One region of the Streptomyces sp. NPDC047130 genome, then DNA from elsewhere that is predicted to be linked to it. Evidence: riboswitches for the same ligand, from Rfam matches in the RefSeq annotation. Region 1 holds a riboswitch; the other holds the start of a gene.
The links. A riboswitch is a leader RNA that binds a small molecule or an ion and turns the genes downstream of it on or off. The one in region 1 is predicted to bind cobalamin.
Positions count from the first base shown of each region.

Region 2: another riboswitch for cobalamin. It lies ahead of ABZ836_RS24790 (ABC transporter substrate-binding protein); the one in region 1 lies ahead of ABZ836_RS20685 (precorrin-3B synthase).

Region 1 is NZ_JBEYUK010000017.1:54,196-58,152, reverse strand. It holds gene ABZ836_RS20695 (precorrin-2 C(20)-methyltransferase) at 1-726, opposite strand, end outside; gene ABZ836_RS20690 (precorrin-8X methylmutase) at 723-1,406, opposite strand; gene ABZ836_RS20685 (precorrin-3B synthase) at 1,403-2,281, opposite strand; cobalamin riboswitch at 2,345-2,550, opposite strand; gene ABZ836_RS20680 (FAD-dependent oxidoreductase) at 2,819-3,187, shown strand; partial or broken gene ABZ836_RS20675 (MFS transporter) at 3,262-3,957, opposite strand, start outside.
Region 2 is NZ_JBEYUK010000025.1:68,414-72,370, forward strand. It holds gene ABZ836_RS24780 (ABC transporter ATP-binding protein) at 1-145, opposite strand, end outside; gene ABZ836_RS24785 (iron chelate uptake ABC transporter family permease subunit) at 142-1,206, opposite strand; gene ABZ836_RS24790 (ABC transporter substrate-binding protein) at 1,203-2,279, opposite strand; cobalamin riboswitch at 2,320-2,510, opposite strand; gene ABZ836_RS24795 (ferric reductase-like transmembrane domain-containing protein) at 2,715-3,710, shown strand; gene ABZ836_RS24800 (alpha/beta hydrolase) at 3,732-3,957, opposite strand, start outside.

The DNA of each region.
Region 1 (3,957 bases):
GGTGCCGTTGCGGCTGTCGCCGGTGACGAGGATCAGGGAGAAGTACGGCACGGTGTCCGGGTCGACCTCGGCGACGGGCATCCGCCGTTCGCCCTCCATCGAGGCGCGCTCCACGTACACGGCGTGCTCCAGCCGTCCGGCCGCCTCCAGGGCGCGGCGGACGGCGGGGAAGGTGCGGCCCAGTTTCATCACCACGGCGGCGTCGGTGTCGGCGAGGCGGCGGGCGAGTTCGGGTTCGGGCAGGGTGCCGGGGAGGACGGTGAGCACGTCGGTCTGCCGGACCAGGGGCGCCGCGGCGACCGCGGTCGCGGCGGCGAACGCGGGGACGCCGGGCACGATCTCGGTCTCGTACCGCTCCGAGAGACGGTCGTGCATGTACATGTACGACCCGTAGAAGAGGGGGTCGCCCTCGGAGAGGAGCACCACGTCGCGTCCGGCGTCGAGGTGGGCGGCGAGACGGGCGGCGGACTCCTCGTAGAAGTCGGCCAGGGCGCCCGCGTAGCCGCCGGGGTGGTCGGTGACGCCGGTGGTGACCGGGTAGACCAGCCTCTCCTCGACGGCTGTGGGGGGTATGAGCGAGGCCGCGATCCGCCGGGCGTTGGACTCCTTGCGGACGCCGGCGTGGTAGGCGACGACGTCGGCGGAGCCGATCAGCCGGGCCGCCTTGAGCGTGATCAGTTCGGGGTCTCCGGGGCCGACGCCGACACCGTGGAAACGTCCGGTCACTCCTCCTCCTTGGCGAGTGCGTTGAGGGCAGACGACGTCATGGCGGATCCGCCGCGGCGGCCGTGGACGGTGACGTACGGGATGTCGATGCCGTGCCGGTCGGCGAGTTCGGTGAGGGCCTGCTTGGACTCGGCGGCGCCGATGAAGCCGACCGGGCAGCCGACGATCGCCGCGGGCCGGGGTGCTCCGTCGATCAGCATCTCCAGCAGGTGGAACAGGGCGGTGGGCGCGTTGCCGACGGCGACGACCGCGCCCTCCATCAGCGGCTCCCACAGGGAGACCGCCGCGGCGGTGCGGGTGGTGCGCCAGCGGCGGGCGAGGCCGGGTACGCGTTCGTCGCCGAGGAGGCAGACGACATCGTTGTCGGCGGGGAGCCGGCCGCGGGTGACTCCGGTGGCGACCATGGTGACGTCGCAGAGGATCGGGGCGCCCGCCCGCAGGGCGGCGCGGGCGGCGCCGACCAGGCCGGGGTGGATCACCAGGTCGTCGGCCAGGTCGACCTGTCCGGCGCCGTGGATCATGCGGACGGCGAGGCGTTCGGCCTCGGCGGGGATGTGGTCCAGGCGGGCCTCGCGGCGGATGGTGGCGAAGGAGTCGACGTAGATGGCCGGTCCGTCGGCGATGTAGTCGTAGTGGCGGTCGGGTCGGCGGGGCGTCGGGGCCCCCGTGGTGGTGGTCATGCGGCGGCTCCCGGGACGATCACTCCGCGCCAGGGGGTGACGGTGAGTTCGCCCGCGCCGGCGGCGCGGGCCTCGTCGACCAGTTCGGCGACGAGCTGCGGGGACATGCCCGCGTCGGTGACGGGGACGTGCCGGCCGCCCTCGGGGAGCGGGCCCGGCGGCAGCGGTGGCCCGGGGCTCGGCAGGCCCCGGTCCGGAGGCACGGACTCGCTCAGGGGGACGTCCAGTTCGACGACGTGCCAGGGCGCCGTGGGGCCGATCCCCCGGGCGTCCACGAAGTCCCGGGCGAGGCGGGTGAGGGCGGCGGCCGCCCCGCCGAGCGGGACGACCGGCCCCCAGGCGTCGCCGACGCGCAGCTGCGCGCCGTCGGCGTCGAGGGCCACCAGGCCGAGGTCGCAGGGGCGGGTCATCAGGTCGCCGCGGCCGTCGTCCAGGACGAAGAGGAAGCGGGCGGGCAGCGCGGCGAGGGCCGGGTCGGCGCAGAGCAGCCGGTCGAGTTCCCCGGCCACCGGCCGCAGGTCGGCCCGGCCGCCGGTCACGCCGGTGCGGGGCGAGACCATCACGTTCCTCACCAGTTCGTGGGTGCGCGAGGGCAGCAGGCCGGTGTCCTCGATCGCGGCGAGGACGGCGGTGCCGAGGCGGCCCTGGTGGCCGGGCAGGGCGCGGATCTGGAGGTTGGCGCGTCCGGTGACGTGGACGCGGCCGTCGCCGTGGCGTTCCGCGACGGCCGAGAGGGCGGTGAGGGAGTCGGTGGGGAGGCGGCCGCCGACGAGGCGGAGACGGACCAGGAGGCCGTCGTCGGCCGGCCAGGGGCGGAGCACGCCCGGGCAGCGGTCGCGGCGCGCGCGGCGTGCGGAGCTGAACGCGGAATCCATCGGGGACACACGAGTCCTTCGAGGTCAGGGACCCGTTCGCGGGGCCCGCGGTCGACCTGGCGGCCCGTCACCGCCAGCGCCAGCAGGTCTTCGGACTCGGGTTCCTCCGGTACGGGCGCCTTCCCGGAGCGTCGCTCCAGTGGCTGCGCTGCGCTCACCGCGCCCACGCGTGCCCGACCGTCACCCTCACCGCTGCGCGTCAGTCCCGGAGTCGCACCGGGTTCCCTGACCCCACCTCGTGGAGTTCGACTGGCCCGATGAGCCTACCGTGCCGTTCCGGGGCCGTGGGCGGGGGCCTGCTCCGGGGTCGCCGTCGCGCCGGCGGACCCCGGCGCCGAAACGAGCCCGCGCCGGTACCGCCCCGCACGGCGATGCCACGGCACCGGCGCCGCCGCCGGCCCCGGCCGCTCCCGTCGGTCCTCGTCACGGGGCGCGGGCCCGCCGAGCGGGCCTCGGCCGCGCTGATCTGCCGCAGGGGTTCGATCCCGGCCCGGTGCAGGTCCTCGATGGTCGACTGCCAGGATCCGCGCTGCGCCGGTGAGGAGGCGGCCCACATCCACGGACCCCGGCGGGTTCACCGGCCTGTGGACCGCCCTGGAGATCCTGCGCCGGGCGCCCGGCACCGACATCGTGCTCCTCGGGGCCGACATCCGCGGTGGCGGGGCCAGCGGAGCCGACGCGGACTACCTGATGCCGATGTGGGCGCGGTTCAGCAGTCTGCTGGCCCTCGGCGGCCCCGAGGAGGCCCGCCGGATCGGTGAGGCGTCCGCCCAGGCCGTGGACGACATCCTGGCCCTCGCGGACGAGCACGGCATCGACATCGAGTACCGCCGCGCCACCTGGGCGGCGTTGATCCGGGACTTCCTGACGTCGGTGGTGGAGGCCCCGGGCCGCGTACAGGGGTGACGCGGTCCGGGGAGTCGCCTCCCGGGTTGGAAGGGGCGGCCCGGGAGGCACGAGCGTGGCGGTCGGCCGGCGGTCTAGCCGAGTCGGCCGCTCTCCGGGGCCCGGCCCAGGGCGACCACCAGCAGGGCGGCGAGTGCCAGGCCGCCGCCCAGCCACATCACGGCCTCGATCCCGCACCGTCCGCGGTGAGTCCGCCGACCAGGGCGCCCAGCGCGATCGCCCCGTTGAAGACCCCCACGAAGAGAGAGGACGCCGCCTCGCGGGCCTGTGGCGCGGCCGCCGGCAGCCAGGTCTGGGTGCTCACCGACACGCCGCCGTACGAGATGCCCCACACCGCGAGCAGCACACCGGCCGTCAGCAGCGAACCGCCGAGCAGCGGCAGCAACCCCACGGTGGCCGCCAGGACGAGGGCGATCAGCAGGACCGTGCCGCGCGGGGAGCGGCCCGCGCCGGCGCCTGCCGCGAAGTTCCCCAGGACGCCGGCGACGCCGTAGACGAGGAGCAGGGTGCCGATCATCGTGGGGCTGACCCCGGAGATCTCCTCCAGCGCGGGCCGTACGTACGTGTAGGCGGCGAAGTGGCCGGTGACCAGGAACGCCACCACGGCGAGCCCGGTCGCCACCCGCGGGTTGCCGACCAGCTTCAGCACACCGCCGAGCCGGATGTCCTGCTCGGCCGGGAGTGGCGGCAGCAGGGCCGCGAGCGCGATCAGGACCACCACGGCGAGGACGGCGATGACGACGAACGCCGTTTCCCAGTCCGCCAGTTCG
Region 2 (3,957 bases), on a different contig from region 1:
CCGTCACCGAGCCGGGCCGGGGGGCGAGGCTGACGCCGTCGAGGACCAGCCGCCCGCCGAGGTCGCGGCTCACGCGGTCGGCGGCGAGGGTGGGCCCCGCGGCGGGCGGCGTGCCGGCGGGCCGCCCCCGGACCGGGGCCGTCACCGCGTCCTCCTCGTGCGGTACAGGACCAGGACGAACGCCGGGACGCCGATCAGCGAGGTGACCACGCCCACCGGCACCTCCTGGGGGTCGAGGACGGTACGGGCCAGGGTGTCGGCCCAGACCAGGAACACCGCCCCGGCGAGCGCGGTCACCGGCAGCAGCCGGGCGTGCCCCGGGCCGACGAGGGCCCGCGCGGCGTGCGGGAGCACCAGGCCGACGAAGCCGATCGCGCCCGCCGAGCTGACCAGCGCGGCGGTCAGCAGCGCCGTCACGGACAGGAGCACCAGCCGGGTCCGGGCGACCGGGACACCGAGCGTGGCCGCGGCGTCCTGGCCGAAGGCGAAGGCGTCCAGGCTGCGCGCGTGGCCCAGGCACACCACGAGGGCGAGCGCCAGGACCGCCGAGCACAGCCCCACCTCGGTCCAGCCGGCCCCGCTCAGCGAGCCGAGCAGCCAGAACAGCACGCCCCGGGTGGTCTCGGCGTCGGCCGCCGTCGTCACCACGAACGAGGTCAGCGCGGAGAACAGCTGCATCGCCGCCACCCCGGACAGCACCACCCGGTCCGTCGTCCCGCCGAGCGTGTGGCTGAGCAGCAGCACCAGCGCGAACGAGCCGACCGCGCCGAGGAACGCGCCGCCGGAGAGGGACAGGACACCGCCGCCCGCGCCGACGACGATCACGAGGACGGCGCCGGTCGACGCCCCGGAGGAGACGCCCAGCACGAACGGGTCGGCGAGCGGGTTGCGCAGCAGCGACTGCATCACCGCGCCGCACACCGCGAGTCCGGCGCCGCACACCGCGGCGAGCAGGGTGCGCGGCAGCCGCAGGTCCCAGACGATGCCCTCGCGGATCGCGGTCAGCTCCGACGGGCCCCCGCCCAGGCGGGAGGCGACCACGGACCAGACGTCGCCCACCCCGACGGAGGCCGGGCCGATGGTGACGGCCGCGGCGACGGACAGGGCGAGCACCGCCAGTCCGCCGCCCACGCCCGCCACGACGGGCAGAGCGCGGCCGCCTCCCCGCGCCGGGCGGGCGGGGGAGGGGCGCAGGGTCGTGGTCATCCGGCGAGCCCGTGCTCGCGCAGCGCCGCGGCCACCTTCTCGACGCCCTCGACGGTGCGGATCGTCGGGTTCATCGCCTGCCCGCTGAGCAGCACGTACCGCTTCTCCCGTACCGCCGTGAGGTTCCTGGTCGCCGCATGGGACTCCAGGAAGGCGATCTTCCTGGCGGCCGACTCGGCGGTCTGCGACCTGCGGGTGAGGTCGCCGAGGACGAGCAGGTCGGGATCGCGGTCGGCGACGGTCTCCCAGCTGACCTGCGGCCATTCCTGGGTGCTGTCGTCGAGGACGTTCTTCGCGCCGAGCGCGTCGGTGATGACGCCGGGGGCTCCGCAGCAGCCCGCCATGTAGGGCGACTCCTGGTTCGCGAACCAGTACAGGACGGTGGTGTCCCCGGCGTCGATCCCGGCGGAGGCGTCGGCGACGCGGCTCCGCAGCCGGTCGACCAGCCGCTCGCCGCGCTCCTCCACGCCGAAGACGCGGGCCAGGTCCCGCACCTCCCGGTAGACCGTGTCCATGGTCAGGGGTTCGGTGCGGGAGCCGTCGCCGCCGCCGCTGTTGTCCTTGCCCTCGCAGTCGGCGGGCGACAGGTACGTCGGCACGCCGAGCTCCGTGAACTTCTCGCGGGGGGCCACGCCGCCCTTGCCCAGGGTGGACGCGAAGGAGGCGGCCACGAAGTCCGGTTCGGCGTCCAGCACGCGCTCGAACGACGGCTGGTTGTCGGCGAGCCGGGGCACCCCGGCGTCGGCCTTCTCCAGACCCTTCATCACCGGGTCGGTCCAGGTGGCGGTTCCCGCCATGCGGTCCGCGAGGCCGAGCGAGAGCAGGATCTCGGTGGTGCCCTGGTTCAGGGACACGGCCCGCCGCGGCGGGGCCTCGACGGTCACCCGCTGACCGCAGTTCTCGAACGTGACGGCCTGGGCGCCGGAGCCGCCTGAGCTGCCGGAGCCGCCGGGCCCGGCGGACGGGCCGGAGCCGGACTCGGAGCCGGACGTGGTCCCGGAACCGCAGGCGGTGAGCAGGAGCGCTCCGGTCAGGAGCAGGGCGGAACGGCGGACGGGGCGTGACAGATGCACGGCAGAGGCTTCCTCGGCGTCGGACCCATACGCGGGGTCGCGTGGACGTTCGGTCGCCAGCAGGTCTTCGGACTCGGGATCATCCCGGCGAGGCGCCTTCCCGGACCCGGCCGTGACCGTCGTCCAGTGGCTGCTGCCTCGCCCGTCACCCTTACCGCTGCGCGTCAGTTCCGGTCTCCCACCGGATTCCCTGACCCGTGGACGCGGAGGACCGCGTTCACGAGTGCGACTGGCGTTCGGAAGCTACCACGCCGCGCTCGAGCGGCCCGCGGCGCCCTGGGCGAATCCGCGGCCCGGACGCCCGTGCCCCCACGGCCGATGTGGCCGGATGCGGCCTCCGCGTGGACGGCGGGTCCGGGCCACACTGGTGACTCCCGCCATTCCCGCCGCACGTGCCGAGTCCCCGCCCGTGGCACGCCTTTCGGAAGGGGCACGATGCCGCCGGAGACGACGCCCGGGACGACGCCGGAGGACGGTGCCACCCCGTCGCCCGCCCGTGACGGACACGCGGCCGGCCGGGTCACCCTGCGCGCCGACCTGCGGGCCGCGGTGCCCGACGCGACGGCGGCGGTCCTGGTCACGGCCGCCGTCTTCGTGTTCCTGTGGGCGCGAATGGGCTCCGGCGACTCGGCGACGGTCGCGGTCATGCCGTTCATGGACGACCCGGGCACGTACTGGATGTACCTGCTGAGCCAGGCGTTCGGGTGGTCGGGCCTGCTGTGGGCCTGGGGCACGGTCGTGCTCGGCCTGCTGCTGTCGGGGCCGAGACTCGACCGGTCACCGGTCCCCCGGCAGGTCCTGGAGCGGTGGCACCGCACCACGAGCCTGACGACGATGGCTCTGATGTTCGCGCACGCGCTGATGTTCGCGGCCGAACTCGTGCGCTACGAGACCGAGCTGGCGTGGCTGAAGCGGTTGTGGACCGGCTTCGCCGACTCCTTCGTGCCCGGCTGGTACGACTCCGGGACCGGGCAGATCGCCCTTCCCATCGGCCAGGCGGCCCTGTACCTGGCCGTGCCGCTGGGCCTGCTCTTCTACGTCCGCAACCGCATCGGCGCCACCACCTGGCGGCGGCTGCACCGGTTCGTGATCGTCGTGTACGTGCTGAGCGTGTGGCACACGCTGCTGTACGGCACCAACGTCTGGTACGGCGAGTGGCCCCGCACGGTGCTGTGGCTGCTGCAACTGCCTGTCGCCGTACTGCTGCTGGTGCGGTTGCTGAGACCCGCCCGGCGCGCGGAGCGACTGGGCGCCCCGGGGCGGCGTGCGGGTGGCTCCCTGCCGGGCTGGGCGCTGCGGGCGGCGGGCAGGGTGGTCGCCGGGGCCGTGGTCGTCGGCATCCTCGTCGTGGTCGTCTCCGGTCATGACGGAGGCAGACAGCGGCCGGCCGAGGCGCCGGCGAGCAGCCCGCACGAGAAGGAGACGGAGTGACGGGCCCCGGCGGGGGTGGGGTCAGCTCTCGTGGAGGGCCTTCCTCAGGGCCTCGACGGCCAGGTGGCGGGCGACGTTCGCGGCACGGGTGTCGCGCAGGCTGTCCAGGAGCAGGAAGTCGTGGACCATGCCGGCGACGCGCACGGAGGTGACGTCGACGCCGGCCTCGCGGAGCTTGTTGGCGTACTTCTCGCCCTCGTCGCGCAGGACGTCCGCCTCGTCGGTGATGACGAGGGTGGGCGGCAGG